One region of the Pseudoalteromonas sp. DL-6 genome, then DNA from elsewhere that is predicted to be linked to it. Evidence: predicted binding sites of a transcription regulator. Region 1 holds the regulator's gene; the other holds the start of a gene.
What was found. The regulator sigma-54, encoded in region 1, starts transcription at its own class of promoters, with help from an activator protein. The targets are predictions, from matches to a motif close to GTTGGCACGNNNNTNGNNT.

Region 1 (9,278 bases):
CATAAATTGACTCGACACGACCAATAACAACTCCCCCTACTTTAATAGGCGCGCGAGTTTTTAATGAGCCTATATTTTCAAACTTGGCGTTTAATGTGTAGGTTTCACCTGAGCCGCTAATACCTGAATTGGCCACTTTAAGCGCTAGCATTGAAAACGCCAAAATACCTAGTGCGACAAAAAAACCAACTAAAATTTCTAATTTCCGTGAATTCATTATTTAATACCCTATTAGCTAGTAAACATTACCGCTGTCAAAATAAAGTCAAAACCTAATACCGCCAGTGATGAGTGCACCACTGTTTCTGTTGTTGCCTTGCTGATCCCTTCTGATGTAGGAATACAGTCATACCCTTTATAAAGCGCAATCCAAGTCACAACAATCGCAAATACGATACTTTTAATTAAACCGTTTAGTATATCTTTTTCAAACGACACCTGAGCTTGCATTATTGACCAAAAGCTTCCGGTATCAACGCCTAGCCAATCAACACCCACCAAGTGAGCACCAATAATAGCGACCGCTGAAAAAATTAACGCCAGTAACGGCATACTAATTAAGCCAGCCCAAAATCGCGGCGCGATAATACGTCTAAGCGGGTCGATAGCCATCATCTCTAGCGACGATAACTGCTCGGTGGCTTTCATTAAACCGATTTCAGCCGTTAACGCACTGCCTGCCCTGCCTGCAAATAATAATGCAGTAACCACAGGCCCCAGCTCACGTAACAAGCTAAGCGCCACTAGAGGTCCAAGGCTGTCTTCTGCACCATAATCAACTAAAACGGTATAACCTTGCAGAGCTAAAACCATGCCGATAAACAATCCTGACACCACAATGATCAATAATGACTGTGAGCCAACCATATAGAGTTGGCGCACTAGCAGAGGCGTACCTTTTTTTAAATTGGGTAAATGCCATAATGCACTTGCCAACATTTGCGTTGAACGCCCTAGTGCAGCAAAACGACCCAGTGTTTTATGGCCTATTTTTTGTAGTAAATCCAACATTACTGCGGCTCTCCTAACAGTTCATCTGCATAGGTTTGTGCTGGATAATGAAATGGTACAGGCCCATCTGATAACCCTTTTAAAAATTGTTGCACCAGTGGTGATTCATGCTGACGCATTTCATCTGGCGTGCCGCTTCCAATCACACCTTGCTCGGCAATAATAATAACATGGTCGGCAATGCTCATTACTTCATTCACATCATGTGTAACGATCAAAGAAGATAAACCAAGCACTTCATTTAATGACTTAATCAGCTTAACCAACACTCCCATTGAAATGGGATCTTGTCCTGCAAAAGGCTCATCATACATAATAAGTTCAGGATCAAGCGCTATAGAGCGAGCCAAAGCTGCACGACGTGCCATACCACCAGATAACTCTGAAGGCATTAAATCTTTAGCACCACGTAAGCCAACGGCTTGAAGTTTCATTAAAACCACTAGACGGATTAAGTCTTCACTGAGTTGTGTGTGCTCGCGGATAGGAAATGCGATATTGTCAAACACCGACATATCGGTAAATAAAGCACCGCTTTGAAATAACATGCTCATGCGTTTACGTGCCGCGTAGAGTTCTTTACGCGACATGGCGACTATGCTGTCTTTTTTAAATAAAATATCACCGGAGTCAGGTTTGAGCTGGCCACCAATTAAGCGCAGCATCGTGGTTTTGCCAATTCCGCTTGGCCCCATAATGGCAGTAATTTTACCCTCTGGGACATCAAAGCTCATATTTTTATATATGACCCTATCGCCTCTAGAAAAGGTAACATCCTTTACTTCTACTATTGATTGCGACAAGTCGCTCTCCATAACAATATTCTCTCATATTTCTATTTTAAGGGTTTTTTAGTCAAGATGGAAAAAACAATTCGTAAGATTTTGTAATAGCGCCGCCAAAACAGTTATAAGACTGCGATAAATTGACTTAACCGACGCTTAAACAACCAAATCAACTTAGTAAAAAATTATTTTAATAACCGTCTAATGTATTACAGCTTACTCTTTTACTTATACTTTTATGGTGGCTTTTGTTACTATTCGCGCTATCTGAATTTACACTAGCTGGCTTATCACAATGGTTACCTCGTTTGTCATTTTAATTCTCGGTTTTGCAGCTCTCGTATGGAGTGCAGACAGGTTTGTTTATGGTGCAGCTGCACTGGCTAAAAACTTTGGCGTACCAACATTAATAGTAGGTTTAACCGTGGTAGCTATGGGCTCATCGGCGCCTGAAATGATGGTATCCGCTTCAGCTGCTTTGGCTAATAAAACCGATACGGCGGTTGGTAATGCGGTAGGTTCAAATATAACTAACATACTATTAGTATTAGGTATTACAGCGCTTTTAAGACCACTTTCAGTTTCTTCAAGTACATTAAAACGAGAAATTCCACTGGTATTACTGGTGTCTATCGCCACTTGGTATATTTTTTCAGATAACTACTTTTCGTTTTTTGAAGGCGCAGCCTTACTGTTTGGTTTTGTTGTTTTTATTGGTGGGCTTATTTTTGTATCACTGCGAGCAAAAAACCAAGACGACCCCTTTGTTAGCGAAGCCTGTGATGAAGTACCTGACAACGTACCAACCAAAAAAGCCGTTTTTTGGTTGGTAGTGGGTATGATTTTACTGCCGGTTAGCTCACACTTTTTAGTTGGCTCAGCCGTCGATATTGCTAAATACTTTGGCTTAAGTGACTTAGTAATTGGTTTAACCATAATAGCCATAGGTACCAGCTTACCTGAACTTGCAGCCTCTATTGCGGGTGTTCTTAAAAATGAAGATGACCTAGCACTGGGTAACATTGTTGGCTCAAATATCTTTAATATTTTAGCGGTATTACCGCTGGCAGGATTAATTAACCCATCAGTTATTGACGCATCAGTAGCTAACCGTGATGTTATCATTATGATAGGTGCAACCTTGGCACTTATTGCTATGTCATTGAACTTTAGAGGTCAAAGACGTATCAATAGACTAGAAGGTGGCTTGCTCATCGTCGCATTTATGATTTACCAAGGTTATATTTTTAGTCAAGTAGGGTGATCCATGGCAACGCTAAATTTTATTCAACAAGGCTTACGCGTCCTTGATATAGAACGCCAAGCACTCAACGATATCGCACAATACGTTAATGAAAGCTTTAACCAAGCGTGTCAATTAATGTATGACTGCTCAGGCCGTATTATTGTTATTGGCATGGGTAAATCGGGCCATATCGGTAATAAAATAGCAGCCACTTTAGCGAGTACTGGTAGCCCCGCATTTTTTGTTCACCCTGGTGAAGCGAGTCATGGTGATTTAGGTATGATCACTGCCAGTGATGTAGTTATGCTTATTTCTAACTCTGGCGAAACCAGTGAAGTGCTTAATATTATTCCGGTATTAAAACGCATTGGCGCTAAAATGATTGCTATGACAGGTAACGAAACGTCAACTATGGCAACATTGGCAAATGTGCATGTGTGTATTAAAGTTGAACAAGAAGCCTGCTCATTAGGCCTAGCGCCAACGGCAAGTACCACGGCAACACTCGCTATGGGTGATGCAATGGCGGTAGCATTATTAGAAGCCCGTGGCTTTACCGCAGATGATTTTGCTCTGTCGCATCCAGGTGGCAGTTTAGGCAAACGCTTACTGTTAACCTTAAAAGATGTAATGCATAGCGGTATTCACACGCCTATTATTAATGAAACGCAAACCATTAAAGACGCCCTAATTGAAATGTCAGCCAAAGGACTCGGCATGACCGCTATTATAGATGGTAACCAACAATTATCTGGTTTGTTTACCGATGGTGATTTACGCCGTATTTTAGAGCAACGTGTTGATATACACAGCACAGAAATTAATGTTGTGATGACTAAATCATGCACAACAGCCACACAAGACATGCTCGCGGCTGAAGCACTGAACATTATGGAACAAAAACGTATTAATGGTTTAATTGTGATTAATGAGCATAATCAGCCCATTGGCGCACTAAATATGCAAGACTTACTAAAAGCGGGAGTGCTATAAATGCAGTTTGAAGATCTTTACCAACCGTTAAGTGATGATGCAAAAGCGCGCGCCAAAAAAATAAAATTATTAATTTGCGACATTGATGGTGTGTTTTCTGATGGGCGTATTTATCTTGGTAACCAAGGTGAAGAGCTCAAAGCATTTAATACCAAAGACGGATTTGGCATTAAAGCCCTTATTAATAGTGGTTTTGAAGTTGCCGTGATCACAGGTCGTCACTCACAAATAGTTCAACAACGTATGAGTAGTTTAACCGTACAACATATATACCAAGGCCAAGAAGACAAACTCATCGCCTATCAAGAATTAAAACAAAAATTAGCGCTTAGCGATGAGCAAATTGCCTACATAGGCGACGATGGCCCTGATATGCCAGTAATGGAAAAAGTCGGGTTTGCAGTAGCCGTGAACGACGCCCACCCGCTGATTAAACGTTTATCGCATTATGTTACTCAGCTGCCTGGCGGCTTTGGCGCAGTGAGAGAACTAACAGACTTACTAATGCTTGAAAACAATAAGCCACTTACCAGCCAAGGAACCAGTTCATGAATGTGGCGCGCATTATACTGAGCGTTTTATTCATAAGCTGTATGGTTTGGCTTTGGTATCCTTACTTTACTCAGGTAGATATTGTTGCGGATGAACAAACTCAAGTTATTGCTAAACCCGATTATACCGCGATTGAGCTAAAACAAACCGCTTACAATGATCAAGGTAAAGTAAGCCATAAAGTGACTGCGGTAAAAATGGAGTTATATCAACAACTCGGTTTTACCTTTTTTGAAAAACCTATATTTACGTTATATAACGAACAGCAAACATGGCGTATTAACGCTGATGAAGCCACCCTCTACGACGATCGGCAACTGGTGTTAGAGGGTAATGTGAAAGCGCTAAATTTAGTCGATAACGCAATGATCGATACGATCACAGCCGATAGCATCAATGTAGATATAAAACTACTGACTATGCAGTCACAGCAGCCAGTCGTTATTACAGGACCGAATTTAAAAATCATCGGTAAAGGCCTTGAAGCCGATTTAAAAACCGAAGTGATTAAACTTATTAACCATACGCGAACCCTATATTATGACCAATAACCTATTTAAAATTTTAATTGTTCCTTCACTACTGATTGCATTTCAAAGCCATGCAGAGGAGGCCGTTGAAGCCCCTGCGGCTAATCAAATTTCAATTAGTGCTGACAGACAGGAAGGTCAATTAAAAGAAAACGTGGGCATTTTTGAGAAAAATGTTGAAATTATTCATGGTAATCGCCGCATTACCGCCGATCGTTTAGAAGTACATAAACGTGATGACTTAGGCGAGAATAAGCAACTTTTAATTGCCACAGGTAGCCCTGCTTACTTTGAAGAAACACAAGCTGATGGCACCATCATGAGCGCCAGTGCCAATGAAGTTCGCTATGATGTATCGCAACGTTTTTTAACCTTAATCGGTGATGCCAGTATCGCTCAAGCAGGTCAAAAAATTACCGCTAAAAGTATCACCTACGATATAGAGCAGCAGTTGATTAGCGCAGAAAAAGATGAAAATTCAACCGATCGTGTACACACCATTTTGGTGCCTGTTGAAAACAAAAAAGAAGACGATAAAGGCCAACCATGAGCACATTAAAAGCAGAGCTATTAGCAAAAAGCTATAAAGGCCGTGAAGTGGTGAAAAATGTTGGCCTAGAAGTTGAAGCTGGCAGTATTGTCGGTTTACTTGGCCCCAATGGCGCAGGTAAAACCACGACCTTTTACATGATTGTAGGTCTTGTACCGAGCGATAAAGGTAAAATATCAATAGATGATCAAGATATCACTTTATTACCTATGCATAGCCGAGCTCGCCTAGGGATTGGTTACTTACCACAAGAATCATCGATTTTTAGAAAGCTGACGGTTTACCAAAACTTAATGGCTATTTTAGAAACACGTAAAGAGCTTAATAAACAACAACGTGAAGATACCTTAAATAATTTACTTGATGAATTTAGCATTCAGCATATTCGTGAAAGCCAAGGTATGGCCCTATCAGGCGGTGAACGTCGCCGCGTTGAAATTGCCCGGGCATTAGCAGCAAACCCTAAATTTATACTATTAGACGAACCCTTTGCAGGGGTTGATCCTATCTCTGTATTAGATATTAAAAAGATTATAGAGCACCTTAAGAATCGAGGGATTGGCGTATTGATCACAGATCACAACGTACGCGAAACACTTGATGTTTGTGAAAAAGCCTACATAGTTTCTCATGGGGAGTTAATTGCATCAGGCACTCCAGAATATGTATTAAACGATAAAACAGTACGCGATGTTTATTTGGGCGAGCAGTTCAAGCTCTAATATGTGTGTTATTCCACTAAGCATCTGCTAAGATTAATTATACTTAGGTCTGTTGACCTTTCAAGGTTGAATTTGCAGCAGTCTGTTTGGTATTTAGGCAAGGCAGAGCCTATGTGATGTGGTATTCCCCATAAATAGGCGATAACGCAGCATCAATGCCAAACAGGCGCTGCCCTTCGGGTTCTGCCTAGGGACGATTTACTTTTTGTTGCTCGGTTTTGACTTAGCCCACTAGGTTACAAACCTCGCGCCGCGATTAAACCGCCCCTAGTTTGAACGAATTTTAATCCGTAAAGGTCAACAGACCGTAATTTAAAAGGATTGTTAGAGATAAATGAGGCAATCATTACAGCTGCGCATGGGCCAGCAACTTACAATGACTCCACAGTTGCAACAAGCAATTCGCTTATTGCAGCTCAGTACATTGGATCTCCAGCAAGAAATTCAAGAAGCGCTCGATAGCAATCCCTTGCTTGAAGTTGAAGAACAAGATTACAGCGAAGATGCTGCGGGTAAAAACGAACAAAAAGCCGATAACAATGAATCAACGCTAAGTGCTTCAGCTGACGAAAAACCTAGCGAGTATGAGCAAGACAGCGGCGAAGCCATGAGCAAAGACACCATTAGCGATGATATGGCAATGGATGTTACATGGGATGAATACATGAGCGCAGCACCTGTCTCTTCATCGGGACCGATGCCTGAAGATGAATCAATTTATCAAGGCTCTTCAACTGAAACGCTGCATGAATATTTAATGTGGCAATTGCAACTGACGCCATTTAGTCCTACAGATGAAGCCATTGCGATTGCAATAGTAGAAGCCGTGGACGACTCAGGTATTTTAACCCTTAGCTGTGAAGAAATTTTAGAGAGCTTTAATCAAGAAAACGATGACGAAGATGAAGTTGAACTTGATGAAATAGAAGCGGTATTAAAGCGTATTCAATTATTTGATCCGGTAGGAATAGCCGCGCGTAGTTTACAAGAGTGCTTGTGTATTCAACTTAATCAGTTTGATAAAGACACGCCTTTTTTAAACGAAACAAAAATGATCTTAACCGATCATATTGATTTGCTGGCTGCACGTGATTATCGCACGTTAATGAAAAAAACTAAGCTCAAAGAAGATGAGCTTAAAGAGATCATGACGTTAATTCATACCCTTAGCCCAAAACCGGCGGACACTATTGTCAGAGAAGAGTCAGAGTATGTTATTCCTGATGTGTCGGTTAAAAAAATTAAAGGGCGTTGGGTGGTTGAACTAAACCCTGATAGCATGCCTAAAATTAGGGTAAACAGCCAATATGCGGCTATGTCACGTACTGTTAAATCAAGTGGTGATAGCCAGTTTATTCGCTCACACTTGCAAGAAGCAAAATGGTTTATAAAAAGTCTAGAAAGTAGAAACGACACGCTACTTAAAGTAACTAACTGTATTGTGCAGCAACAACAGGCCTTTTTTGAACATGGTCCTGAGGCGATGAAGCCTATGGTACTTAATGACGTGGCCGAAATGGTAGAAATGCACGAATCGACTATTTCACGTGTTACTACGCAAAAATACATGCACACACCACGCGGTATTTTTGAGCTTAAATATTTCTTTTCAAGCCATGTAAGCACTGAAAATGGTGGCGAATGTTCATCTACAGCAATACGCGCATTAATTAAAAAATTAATCGCTGCAGAAAACTCAGCTAAACCATTGAGTGATAGTAAAATTGCAGATATATTGGCAGAGCAAGGAATTAAAGTAGCAAGGAGAACTATTGCAAAATATCGCGAATCTCTAGCTATTCCCCCGTCGAATCAACGAAAAAGTTTGATTTAAGGCGTACAACAAAGAGGAAAATGTTTATGCAACTGAACTTAACTGGTCGCCATGTAGATATTACTGACTCGCTTAGAGACTACGTAAATAGTAAATTTGCAAAGCTGCAGAGGCACACTGATCACATAACGAATGTGCACGTTATTCTCGATGTAGAAAAACTAAACCAAAAAGCCGAAGCAACCGTTCATGTTAGTGGCGCTGAGATTTTTGCTTCTACTGAACACCAAGATATGTATGCCGCTATAGACTCGCTGATTGACAAGCTAGATCGTCAAGTAATTAAACACAAAGAGAAACTTGCTCGACACTAACACTATGAAACTAAGCTCACTTATCTGTCAGGACTGCAGTAAAGCTGCGGTCCTTTTTAATAGTAAAAAAAGAATTTTAGAATTTATCAGTGAATTGGCTCACAATAAACTGCCCTATTTAACACAACAAGATATTCTTAACGCGTTAACCGCCAGAGAAAAACTAGGGAGTACAGGTATAGGCCGAGGAATTGCAATTCCACATGGTCGTATGAGTGGTGCACAAGAGCCTCTTGCACTTATACTGGTGAGCGAAACGGCTATTAATTTTGATGCGATAGATAACCGACCGGTCGACATTTTTGTTGCCTTAATTGTCCCAGACGGTGACAATCAACAGCATTTAAAGACCTTAGCTACCATTGCAGATAAGCTCAACGATAAAGAATTTTGTAAGCAATTACGGGCGGCAAAATCCGACAATGAGCTGTATCAAGTCATTGTCAGTCAACCGTAGTAACAATAAAGGGTGATAAATGGAATTAATAATAATAAGTGGTCGCTCAGGTTCTGGTAAATCTGTTGCGTTACGGGTTGTTGAGGATTTAGGTTATTATTGTGTAGATAATATTCCTTTAAATTTATTACCATCTCTTGTTCGAAGTGTTTCCGACAGCTACAACAAAATTGCCGTAAGTGTTGATGTGCGTAACTTACCTAAAGAGCAGCAACAGTTTAATGAAATCATTGAATATTTACCTGGTTTCACTAAACCAACGGTGTTTTATTTAGACAGTGACG
Region 2 (9,278 bases), 410 kb from region 1:
AGTATGTTTTTCACTAAAAATACACCTGTTGCGTAACCTTTAATTGATGCAATCTCATTATTTTGTTGATACACGGGAGCAAATAATAAATACGCGGGTTCAGGTTGCTGTGTTTGAACTAATTGAATTATTTTAGTCCCTATAGGGCGAATTTTGATACGTGGGTCGAGCAAGGTTTCACGGCGATCTTTTCGAGAATTGAGATTAAAACCTATCGCTGATTGGTTTTCTGTAAAAGGGGCAATATAGGTAATAACCACCAATGGGTCATTGTTTGATAATGGTGCCCCTTTAATGCTTGGATCAAAGCTGTATGCGTTATAAATTTCATCAAGCTGTTTGTTCAAGAAACTGACCTGAGCAGGGTCAATTTTACGGTTCCATGAAAATGCTTTAATAAATGAATGCTCAGCCAATAGTTGGGCACTGTAGCTATTAAACTCTTGCCTGCTTAAAGTTGGCGTTGATTGTATTTGGCTTGCAAGGCTTTGTACGGTTATTTGGCTGAGGTTTAAATTGCTCAGTAAACTGTTTTCAATGATAGATGTTTCGCGCTTGGCAATTTGTATTGAATTTGAATAAGTCTCTTGATTATATAGCTTAGTGGTTAAGGCTACAGAGATGAATAACACCGAGCATACTGCGATAGTAGGTAATGGGGTGACATATTGTCGTTTAAATTTAGGTTGTAATAACGCCAATAAAAAGGGGGTTGCGATCAGCACGCCGAGAGAGTCACCTAGCCACCAAAAAATAACATTTTCCCAATGGTTTTCAATGCTGTAAGCGGGGTTGAATTGGCTCAAAGCATAGACGCCAATATTGGCCGATATGAGGCTAACAACAATACCGACGACAAAAATAAAATAAATTATTGATTGGCGCTTCTTTAAGTACAGTGGATGGCCTAGCCAGTACTTTAAAAGAGCAGCGCCAATCATCCCTTGCAGCACAGCGCCAAAGCCGATTAGTAACACCTGCTCTAATGTATTGCCAATTAAAACTTGATCAGTGATAACGTTATCACCGGTACTTAAATTAAAGGCGACAGAGGCAATAAATAATGCTGGGATAAAGCGCCACCACCAGATGAAACAGCCCACTAGGGCAATACCTGCAGGGAGCCATATAGGAATGACTTGTGATTGAAAGGCAAAATTAGTTAATAACTTACCAGTTATAAAGTAAGCAACCGCAAACGATATGTAAAAAACAAAAGAACTGGATGTTGAACCAAAAATCTTCACATGCATCCTTGTTAAATATTATTTTTATAGTGAAATCTCAGTATAGCGAATCGGCGGTAAATAGTATTATTTTTTAAAGTGGTAGCTGTTTTTTACTGAATGATTGCTTTAATACTACGGTTGATTCTATGTTGGCGATACAGCTTAAGCTTCCCAGTTGGTGCTTTACAAACTGCTCATAACTTTCTAAATCGTGAGAGATAATTTTTAATAAATAATCGTGGCTGCCTGAGATCACAGAACACTCAAGTACATGCGGTAGCTTTTCTACATGTTGTTCAAACTGTTGTGCGGCACTCACTGAATTTTGGCACAGTCGCACAAAAGCATAAACCAGTACATTCAGGTTGAGTGACTTAGGGTTAATAGCAGCGTGATAACCAATAATAACCTGTTCTTGCTCAAGCTTTTTGATGCGCCTTAAAGTAGGGGTATCCGATAGGTTAATGGTATTGGCTAATTCTGATACCGACATTCGAGCTTGCGATTGCAAGGCAACCAGTAGCTGCTGATCTTTATTATCTAACATGGTTGTAGAATCTTATTAATTATCTTTCTAATAATAGTGATTATTGCTAACAATGACTGCTTTTACTATTTTTTTTAGCGCTTTAACCTCTGAAGTTTTTGTTAGCATTAAAAAATAATAATAACAGGATGTAGTCATGAGTTCTTACACAGCTAAATTTGATAATTGGATTAGGTCTGAGTTTGTTGCCCTAAACTCTCAATTAGAGGAGTTGTATTGGCAGCAAGCAGATAAGGCAAATGTTGAAGGGATCGGGGATAACTTAAAGCAGACTTTGAAAGAGCAAGGTAATGCGTTGATCAGCGACTTATTAGCCGAAGGTAATACCGACGAAGGATTTGATAGCGCATTTGATTTACTTGGTAATGTAGGTTTGTTTATGGCGGCTTGTCGTAGACATGAAATTACAGAGCCAAGCAGAGAGAGTAGTTCACCGCTGATAGAAGCATCGGCGCTTGCCATGCATATTGGTGCTTCAATTGGAGTAACCCCTCGTTTTGCCACCGCACATTTAACCACCCATAATAAAGCCATTAATGGCACCTATAAACGGTTTACAAATCTTGATGATGAAACTCTGTTTTTAGATTACAACACCCAAGGTATTTTAGCGTATAAACGTGCGAGTGATGCTTTACTAAAAATATTGCCATTAGGCATTTCACATCCCGTCACGGCTGAACTACTTGAGGTTGTTAAAACGGCACTTATTGATGTAATAGCGTCGAATAATGCCTTGTATACTCAACTTGATACCGAGCGTTTTTTTAATTGTGTACGCCCATATTACAAGCCTTACAGAGTAGGGAAAGAAGCTTACCGTGGTGCAAATGCGGGAGATTTTGCCGGCATTAATGTTATCGATATGCTGCTAGGACTTTGTAGTGCCAATGAGCCGAGTTACTCGCAAATGCTGGTGGATAAGTTTTTATATATGATGCCAGAGGATCAACAAATACTGCGAGAAGCCATGCGTATGCAAAGCTTTATGGATGACTTTTTAAAAGCCGAGCAATATAAACACACAGAATGGTTTCAAAAGCACGGCAAACTATTTTTACAAGTGTGCAAATTACATGGCGACACCGCTATCGGTCATCATAATCAACTGGTCGAAAAGTTTATTGCCCAACCGTCACAGCAAATGCAACAACAGCATATTGGTAAAGTCACTGCTAGTGGGCCGCCTTTACCAGTATTACTCGATTCCTTAGCTAAATTAAGAGATAGACGTGCAGCGGCTAAGCGAGACGATATTAATACGCGGTTTAATGACTTAAATATGCTAAAACAATGGATAAATTAATATGGGTAATAATGATTTTTGTATGCCACATGGCTGCTATTTATTAAGTCACTCTGTTGGTCGTCCTCTAAAAAGTACTTTAGAAAATGCTACCGAGCATTTTTTTACTCCTTGGCAGGAAAGTGCCAAAGAGCCATGGCAGCAATGGCTACCGGCAATAGAAAAGTTTACGGGTGCATTAGGGCGGCTATTCAATGCGCCTAGTGAGCAATTTTGTCCTCAGGTTAACCTATCTAGTGGTTTAACTAAATTGCTTATGTCGCACCCCGTATTTAATAAACCACAGTGCACGGTATTAATGGCGCAGGCCGATTTTCCAAGTATGGGGTTTGTAATGCAAAAAGCACTCCCTGCATGTGCAACCATACGTTACATCCCCGAGCATGAAGATTTAAGTGATAGGCAGGTATGGCGGCGCTATTTAACTCCAGAGATTGATGGTGTGTTTGTTAGTCATGTTTATTCTAATACGGGTGTACAAGCACCTTTAAACGATATTGTGGCGCTTAGTAAAGTCACGAATACACTCTCAATAATTGATGTGGCGCAATCGGCAGGGGTTATCCCTGTCGATCTAACAGCGTTAAATGCTGACTTTATGATTGGCTCAAGTGTGAAGTGGTTATGCGGGGGGCCAGGTGCGGCCTATTTATGGGTAAATCCAAAGCAAATAACGCAATGTGAACCAAAAGATGTTGGCTGGTTTTCACATCAAAATCCATTCGAGTTTGATATTACGCATTTTCAGTATAACGCTAAAACACTCAGGTTTTGGGGTGGTACGCCTTCTATACTCCCTTATGTTATTGCTGCTAATAGCATTGAATATATTGCCCAGTTTGGAGTCGATAACGTCAGGTCGCATAATTTAGCGTTGTTAACGTTGATCCAGCAGCAGCTGGCGACTTTTTTAGTATCGCCAAACGATAAAGAACAGTGCAGTGGTACCGCTATTTTAGATTTTGCAGAGCATCAACAAACCGTATTAGCGGTATTGGAGGCAGCAAACATAAGTGTGGATGTGCGCAAACTCGGTATCCGTATTTCACCGCACATATACAATACAGCGTCAGAGATCCAAACGTTTATTGCTACGGTGAAAAAGGCAGTTAAGGCTGCTGACTAAGCTGTTGTTTTTTTTGAGTGAGTGCCGCTATTTGTTGCTGTGCTTGTTTAATTTGCGGATCAAATCGTTGTTTAAGTGCCGCAGTTTCTGTCGCAATTGCATCTGCAATCGAATCAGCGCCTAAACGATTTGCTTTATCTTGGGTCATGTAACCGACTTGCTGTTTCTTTTGCGCGTATTCCTGCTGGTATTGCTTTATTTTAAGCTCAAGCTGCACAATATCGCGCTCTATTTGTTGCATTTCTAGGTAGTCATCAACTGAGGTGTCGGTAACTGGCGTGTTTTCAGGTTTAGATGCATTGGTTTGCATGATGTTGACGTTTTTAAGCGTAATCACTTGAGCGTCTTTAGCGCACGGAGTTTGACTGAAGGTCGGAACTCCTTTAATGGTGCATTTATAAATGGTTACTTCGCTTGCTGTGCTGACAGTGCAGGCACCTAAACAACACAGTAGTAATATTAGCTTTGTCATGGTTAAACCTAAGCTGGTTTGAAGTACCATTTATAATGCACTAAGTTATAACACCATACAATTTGTTTAATTTAATAGCCTAAGCCAAGTAGGCCATTTAAAACGTATAAACTAATGAAAGTTATTAAATTTTAGGCACAAAAAAACCACAATTAAGTGGCTTGTATTCAGTAATGGTGGAGAGGGAGGGATAGACTTGCTTACATCCATGTAATCAATCGCTACGCGACGCTTGCAGCGGCCTAAACTGTTCCAGACACTTTATCGAACCCAGTCGAGAGTTCTCACCCTCCCTATTTCTTAACGGAGTTAAAATTTAGGCACAAAAAAACCACAATTAAGTGGCTTGTATTCAGTAATGGTGGAGAGGGAGGGATAGACTTACTTACATCCATGTAATCAATCGCTACGCGACGCTTGCAGCGGCCTAAACTGTTCCAGACACTTTATCGAACCCAGTCGAGGGCTCTCACCCTCCCAATTAGCAGCAAAGCTTATTTTTGGGCACAAAAAAACCACAATTAAGTGGCTTATATTCAGTAATGGTGGAGAGGGAGGGATTCGAACCCTCGATAGAGCTACAAACTCTATACTCCCTTAGCAGGGGAGCTCCTTCGGCCACTCGGACACCTCTCCGACGCATTATTCTGCGTGTTATTAATCGGAATAAAACCAATTAATACAAATAAGTGGTGGAGAGATAGGGATTTGAACCCTAGAGGGGCTATAAACCCCTGCCGGTTTTCAAGACCGGTGCATTCGACCACTCTGCCATCTCTCCACGTCGTGATGCAGGATAATACTTAGGTGAGTAGTCTGTGTAAATAGCAAAAAGATCGTTTGCTTAAAAAGTGAGCGTAAATGCGGTTTTTTTTATAAATAATGAAGATTTAAGGTGATTTTTAGCTATGAGGTGGCTGGCAGCAAACAGGAGGAGCTAAAGAAGAGTCTTCATTTAGAGGTTGGGTGTTTGCTGCAACAATACAAAATCATGGTTGGGTGATTATTTATATTGAATTGCACCGCCAAGTGCTAATTTTTTTCCGTAACGGTTAAGTTTAGCAAGCATTCTTGCTTTGCGATTAGTTGGCTTAACGGCAACGTGAGTTGTGGCTGTTTGGTTAAGTGTATTAATTGGGTTCATGTTATTCGCTCCGAGGTTGTGTCTGTTGAAAACATGCGCATATTGCCCGCGATATGGTTAAAAATAAAGCGATAAAAATTGCTGGTGAGCTATTAGTTTTTTTAATCTGAAGTGGGTTTATTTGCTTGGCAGTTAATCGGTTTTTTATTTTAAATTGTATAATTATTCATTTTAAATTTTCTTTATCTTGCTTTTATATCGGGTTTTTTTTGATTTATTTAATTGTTTTTCTGCATTATAAAGACTTTTTGTGAATAGTTATTCAGATTAAAATATCTTTAATTTAGGTGGCGGGAGCGACTCTGCTATAAGATTTAACATGTTATTTATAGTTGGTTAATTATTTATCGTAAAAGAGGCGCTAAATAAACTTACAAAAAGAGCATTTTATAGTTTATAAGCATAAAAAAAAGTGCCTAGATTACTAGGCACTTTGGAGTTAGTTGCGTTTTAAAACGCTTCTAACTGGGGAACGTACCATCTCATGAATATAAATCTAAAAAGATGGGTTTAATTATGTTTGCAATTTGGGCTTACAATCATCAGCTTGGGTGGCATTTTAACTATTCTAGAGCGAAGCGAAGATTATACTTTGGTTTGTATTTTACTATGAAGCCACAAAACAACGCTGCTCAGCAAGGGTAGATCCGCTCAATAGTCTATTATTTGAGTTAAATGGTTTTAAAGAGGGTATAAAACGCAAAATGCGGCATAACTTAAAAGTAAATGCCGCACAGGGAGATTAATGTCAATTTAGGGTTTAGTGCTGTTTAATAGTAAATAACTCATAACCCTTAAGTGCAGGAACTTGAGCGGTTAGTTGCGTTTCTTGTTGTGCTATTGCAACAAAATCACCACATAATGAATTTGCACGCTTTTCAAGTGTTTTGGCATGCAGCTCCACTTTTTCTTCTATTTGTGCGCCCATATTTTCCATGCGCTCTTCAAATGCTTGCATGTCACCGCCTGAACTCATTAACTCAGAACCCAATGCCACTAAAATGCTGCCCATTGATTCCATTACTGCTGATTCAACAGCTGTTTCTATTTGTTGTTCAAACTGCTGTTCAAAATTTTCACCAAATTGAGTAAAGCTTTGTTGACCCATCACAAAAGTACCTTGCTGATAAAAGGTGCCTTCAACTTCTTGATGAATATCCTCCATCAGGCTTGAAATATTATCGAGGCCGTCAATATTAAACGCATTGGCAACTTCTTCTAATGCCACACCTGCAATTTTAACCCCTTCAAGGGCAATATTAGCTACTTCAGGTAATTGCACGCGTAAATTGTCAGTGTAATCGGTCAATGCTTGGCGCTGTGTACTATTTAATGCTACTTGCTCGCCATTGATAGACAGCTCACCTTCAGCGGTAAATAACATGCGCTGGTTATCGGCTTTAAAAATTTCTAACTCATTGGGTTTGATGCGTACATCGTTTTTAAATTCAACGTTACATTCATCGTTACTAAATGAAATTGAAGAGTCGCTATCGTTATGGGCCATTGCTACTGGGGTACACATTATTGCGCTAACTAATAATAATTTTTTCATGTTTATTCTCTGTTTTTTTGCTGATGATAATTAACTTATAACAAGTTTGATGCCAATAGTTTTTAGTGTTTAAAAACAGTTGGTTGAGTGTTTTTGGCTGAGGTGTAGTTAAAAGCAAACTTAAAGGAAAGGCTAATTTTTGGTCAAAATAACCAATAATTAAATGCTAATAAATAAAATTTATCGATACGATAAAAAACTCTCACTTTCCACAATTCAAATTTAGCGCTATTTATTCACAATACTGACACAGAGACTATTTAGGATAGCGATGTGGCTTTATTTTGACGTAAATTTGTACAGTGAATTTATGTTGAACATTTTAATTTCACCAATTATCGCGATATAAAAATCCGAGGTTGGTCTCAAACACTTTATGGAGTGGGTTGTGGGTAAGACATTTAGTTACGATGCGCTAGATGATGATTTTGTTGAAGACGAATACGAAATGGTCGGGCGTAATCAACACGACAAGAAAAAGCAAAAGGTAAAAAGAAAGTTAGAGGATTACCTTGAGCAAAAACGCTTGCGTAAAAACCTAGGTGAAGATGACTTAAACGATTATATTGATTAGGCTGTCGCTAGTGCAAATAAGCGCCAATATATTAGCATTTGATCATTACTTAGGTGGTTGTTTAAAAGCGCTGTAGGTTGGCAATAAAGAGGCTTTGGGCCTCTTTATACTTTTTAAGGATTAAGCTTTAGCTTTGAGCAATGCTTTTTTAATTACTTTTTCTAGTTTTTCAGGTTTGGTAATAGGCGCAAAGCGCTTAATGGGTGTGCCATCAGCTGCTATTAAAAACTTTGTGAAGTTCCACTTAATTTTTCGTGTTAAAAATCCAGGCAGTACAGATTTTAAATAGCGGAAAACTGAATCTGTGTGCTGGCCATTTACATTTACTTTTTCTGCGATTAAAAAATTAACCCCATAATTTATTAAACAACCTTGCGCTATTTGCTCTGAGTCTCCGGGCTCTTGCTGACCAAATTGGTTACAAGGAAAACCTATAATGACTAAGCCTTGGCTTGCATACTTTTCATGTAATGCTTGCAACGACTTATATTGATAAGTGAATCCACACTCACTCGCGGTATTTACTATTAGTACAACTTTACCCTCAAACTCTTTAAAGTCGATTGGCTGGCCTTGCAGGCTGGTAGTCTTTAGCTGATGGAATGGGTGCATATAAATACGCTTATTATTTGTTTATTTTGCATAGTTTAACCTTTGCGTGATGATCTACAAAGTCTAAGTCACTTCTACAGCGCTTGCTGCTAATTTAAAATTAGAAATAGCCCCATACCGGCCAAGGTAGTTAAGTAAATATTATGAGTTTTGTAAGCAACAACAATAGCGACTATAGCTGCACTGAGATAAGGGTTTTGCCAGTTTAGGTTTATACCTTCGTCATTTATAAATACAATAGGCACCCAAATCGCCGTTAAAACCGCAGGTGCACTAAAGCTTAAAAACTGCTGCATTTTAGGCCCTACTTTAAATGGTAATGCGCGGTGTAAGAATAAATAACGAGTAAAAAAGGTAATACATGCCATTAGCAAAATAGTGGTCATCATTATTTGGCATCCTTATTTTGCACTAATCTGGTAACAGCGTAACCTGCGCTCATCGCGAGTAGTGCAGAGCATACTAACCACAATTCAAAGCCTGTACTTTTTAATAAAGTGGCACTGATCCCTGCAACAATGACGGTGACTAAAGTGGCTAAGTTTTTAATCCCTGGAATTACTAAGGCAATAAAAGTTGCTGCAATTGCAAAATCGAGTCCTAAATTAGTGAGATCTGGAAGCATAGTACCGGCTACAATGCCAATTAGAGTCCAAATATTCCACGCAATGTAAAAGCTAAAACCTGCGCTCAATGCATAAATTAAACGGGTT

Region 2: a site for sigma-54 is predicted at 7,418-7,436, ahead of B1F84_RS00315 (YggN family protein). Genes of this name have one in related genera too.

Annotation. Positions count from the first base shown of each region.
Region 1 covers NZ_CP019770.1:465,530-474,807, reverse strand. Annotated here, with positions in the region: gene mlaD (outer membrane lipid asymmetry maintenance protein MlaD) at 1-217, opposite strand, end outside; gene mlaE (lipid asymmetry maintenance ABC transporter permease subunit MlaE) at 232-1,011, opposite strand; gene B1F84_RS02180 (ATP-binding cassette domain-containing protein) at 1,011-1,826, opposite strand; gene B1F84_RS02175 (calcium/sodium antiporter) at 2,092-3,060, shown strand; gene B1F84_RS02170 (KpsF/GutQ family sugar-phosphate isomerase) at 3,064-4,035, shown strand; gene kdsC (3-deoxy-manno-octulosonate-8-phosphatase KdsC) at 4,036-4,587, shown strand; gene lptC (LPS export ABC transporter periplasmic protein LptC) at 4,584-5,138, shown strand; gene lptA (lipopolysaccharide transport periplasmic protein LptA) at 5,128-5,667, shown strand; gene lptB (LPS export ABC transporter ATP-binding protein) at 5,664-6,389, shown strand; gene B1F84_RS02145 (RNA polymerase factor sigma-54) at 6,724-8,223, shown strand; gene hpf (ribosome hibernation promoting factor) at 8,250-8,537, shown strand; gene ptsN (PTS IIA-like nitrogen regulatory protein PtsN) at 8,542-8,994, shown strand; gene rapZ (RNase adapter RapZ) at 9,014-9,278, shown strand, end outside.
Region 2 covers NZ_CP019770.1:57,149-66,426, forward strand. Annotated here, with positions in the region: gene B1F84_RS00280 (ATP-binding protein) at 1-1,247, opposite strand, end outside; gene B1F84_RS00285 (Lrp/AsnC family transcriptional regulator) at 1,321-1,776, opposite strand; gene B1F84_RS00290 (monodechloroaminopyrrolnitrin synthase PrnB family protein) at 1,913-3,082, shown strand; gene B1F84_RS00295 (aminotransferase class V-fold PLP-dependent enzyme) at 3,084-4,208, shown strand; gene B1F84_RS00300 (DUF4124 domain-containing protein) at 4,192-4,680, opposite strand; tRNA gene B1F84_RS00305 (tRNA-Ser) at 5,224-5,316, opposite strand; tRNA gene B1F84_RS00310 (tRNA-Ser) at 5,371-5,461, opposite strand; gene B1F84_RS17915 (hypothetical protein) at 5,684-5,824, opposite strand; gene B1F84_RS00315 (YggN family protein) at 6,585-7,379, opposite strand; gene B1F84_RS00320 (hypothetical protein) at 7,768-7,953, shown strand; gene B1F84_RS00325 (glutathione peroxidase) at 8,074-8,565, opposite strand; gene B1F84_RS00330 (AzlD domain-containing protein) at 8,655-8,954, opposite strand; gene B1F84_RS00335 (AzlC family ABC transporter permease) at 8,954-9,278, opposite strand, start outside.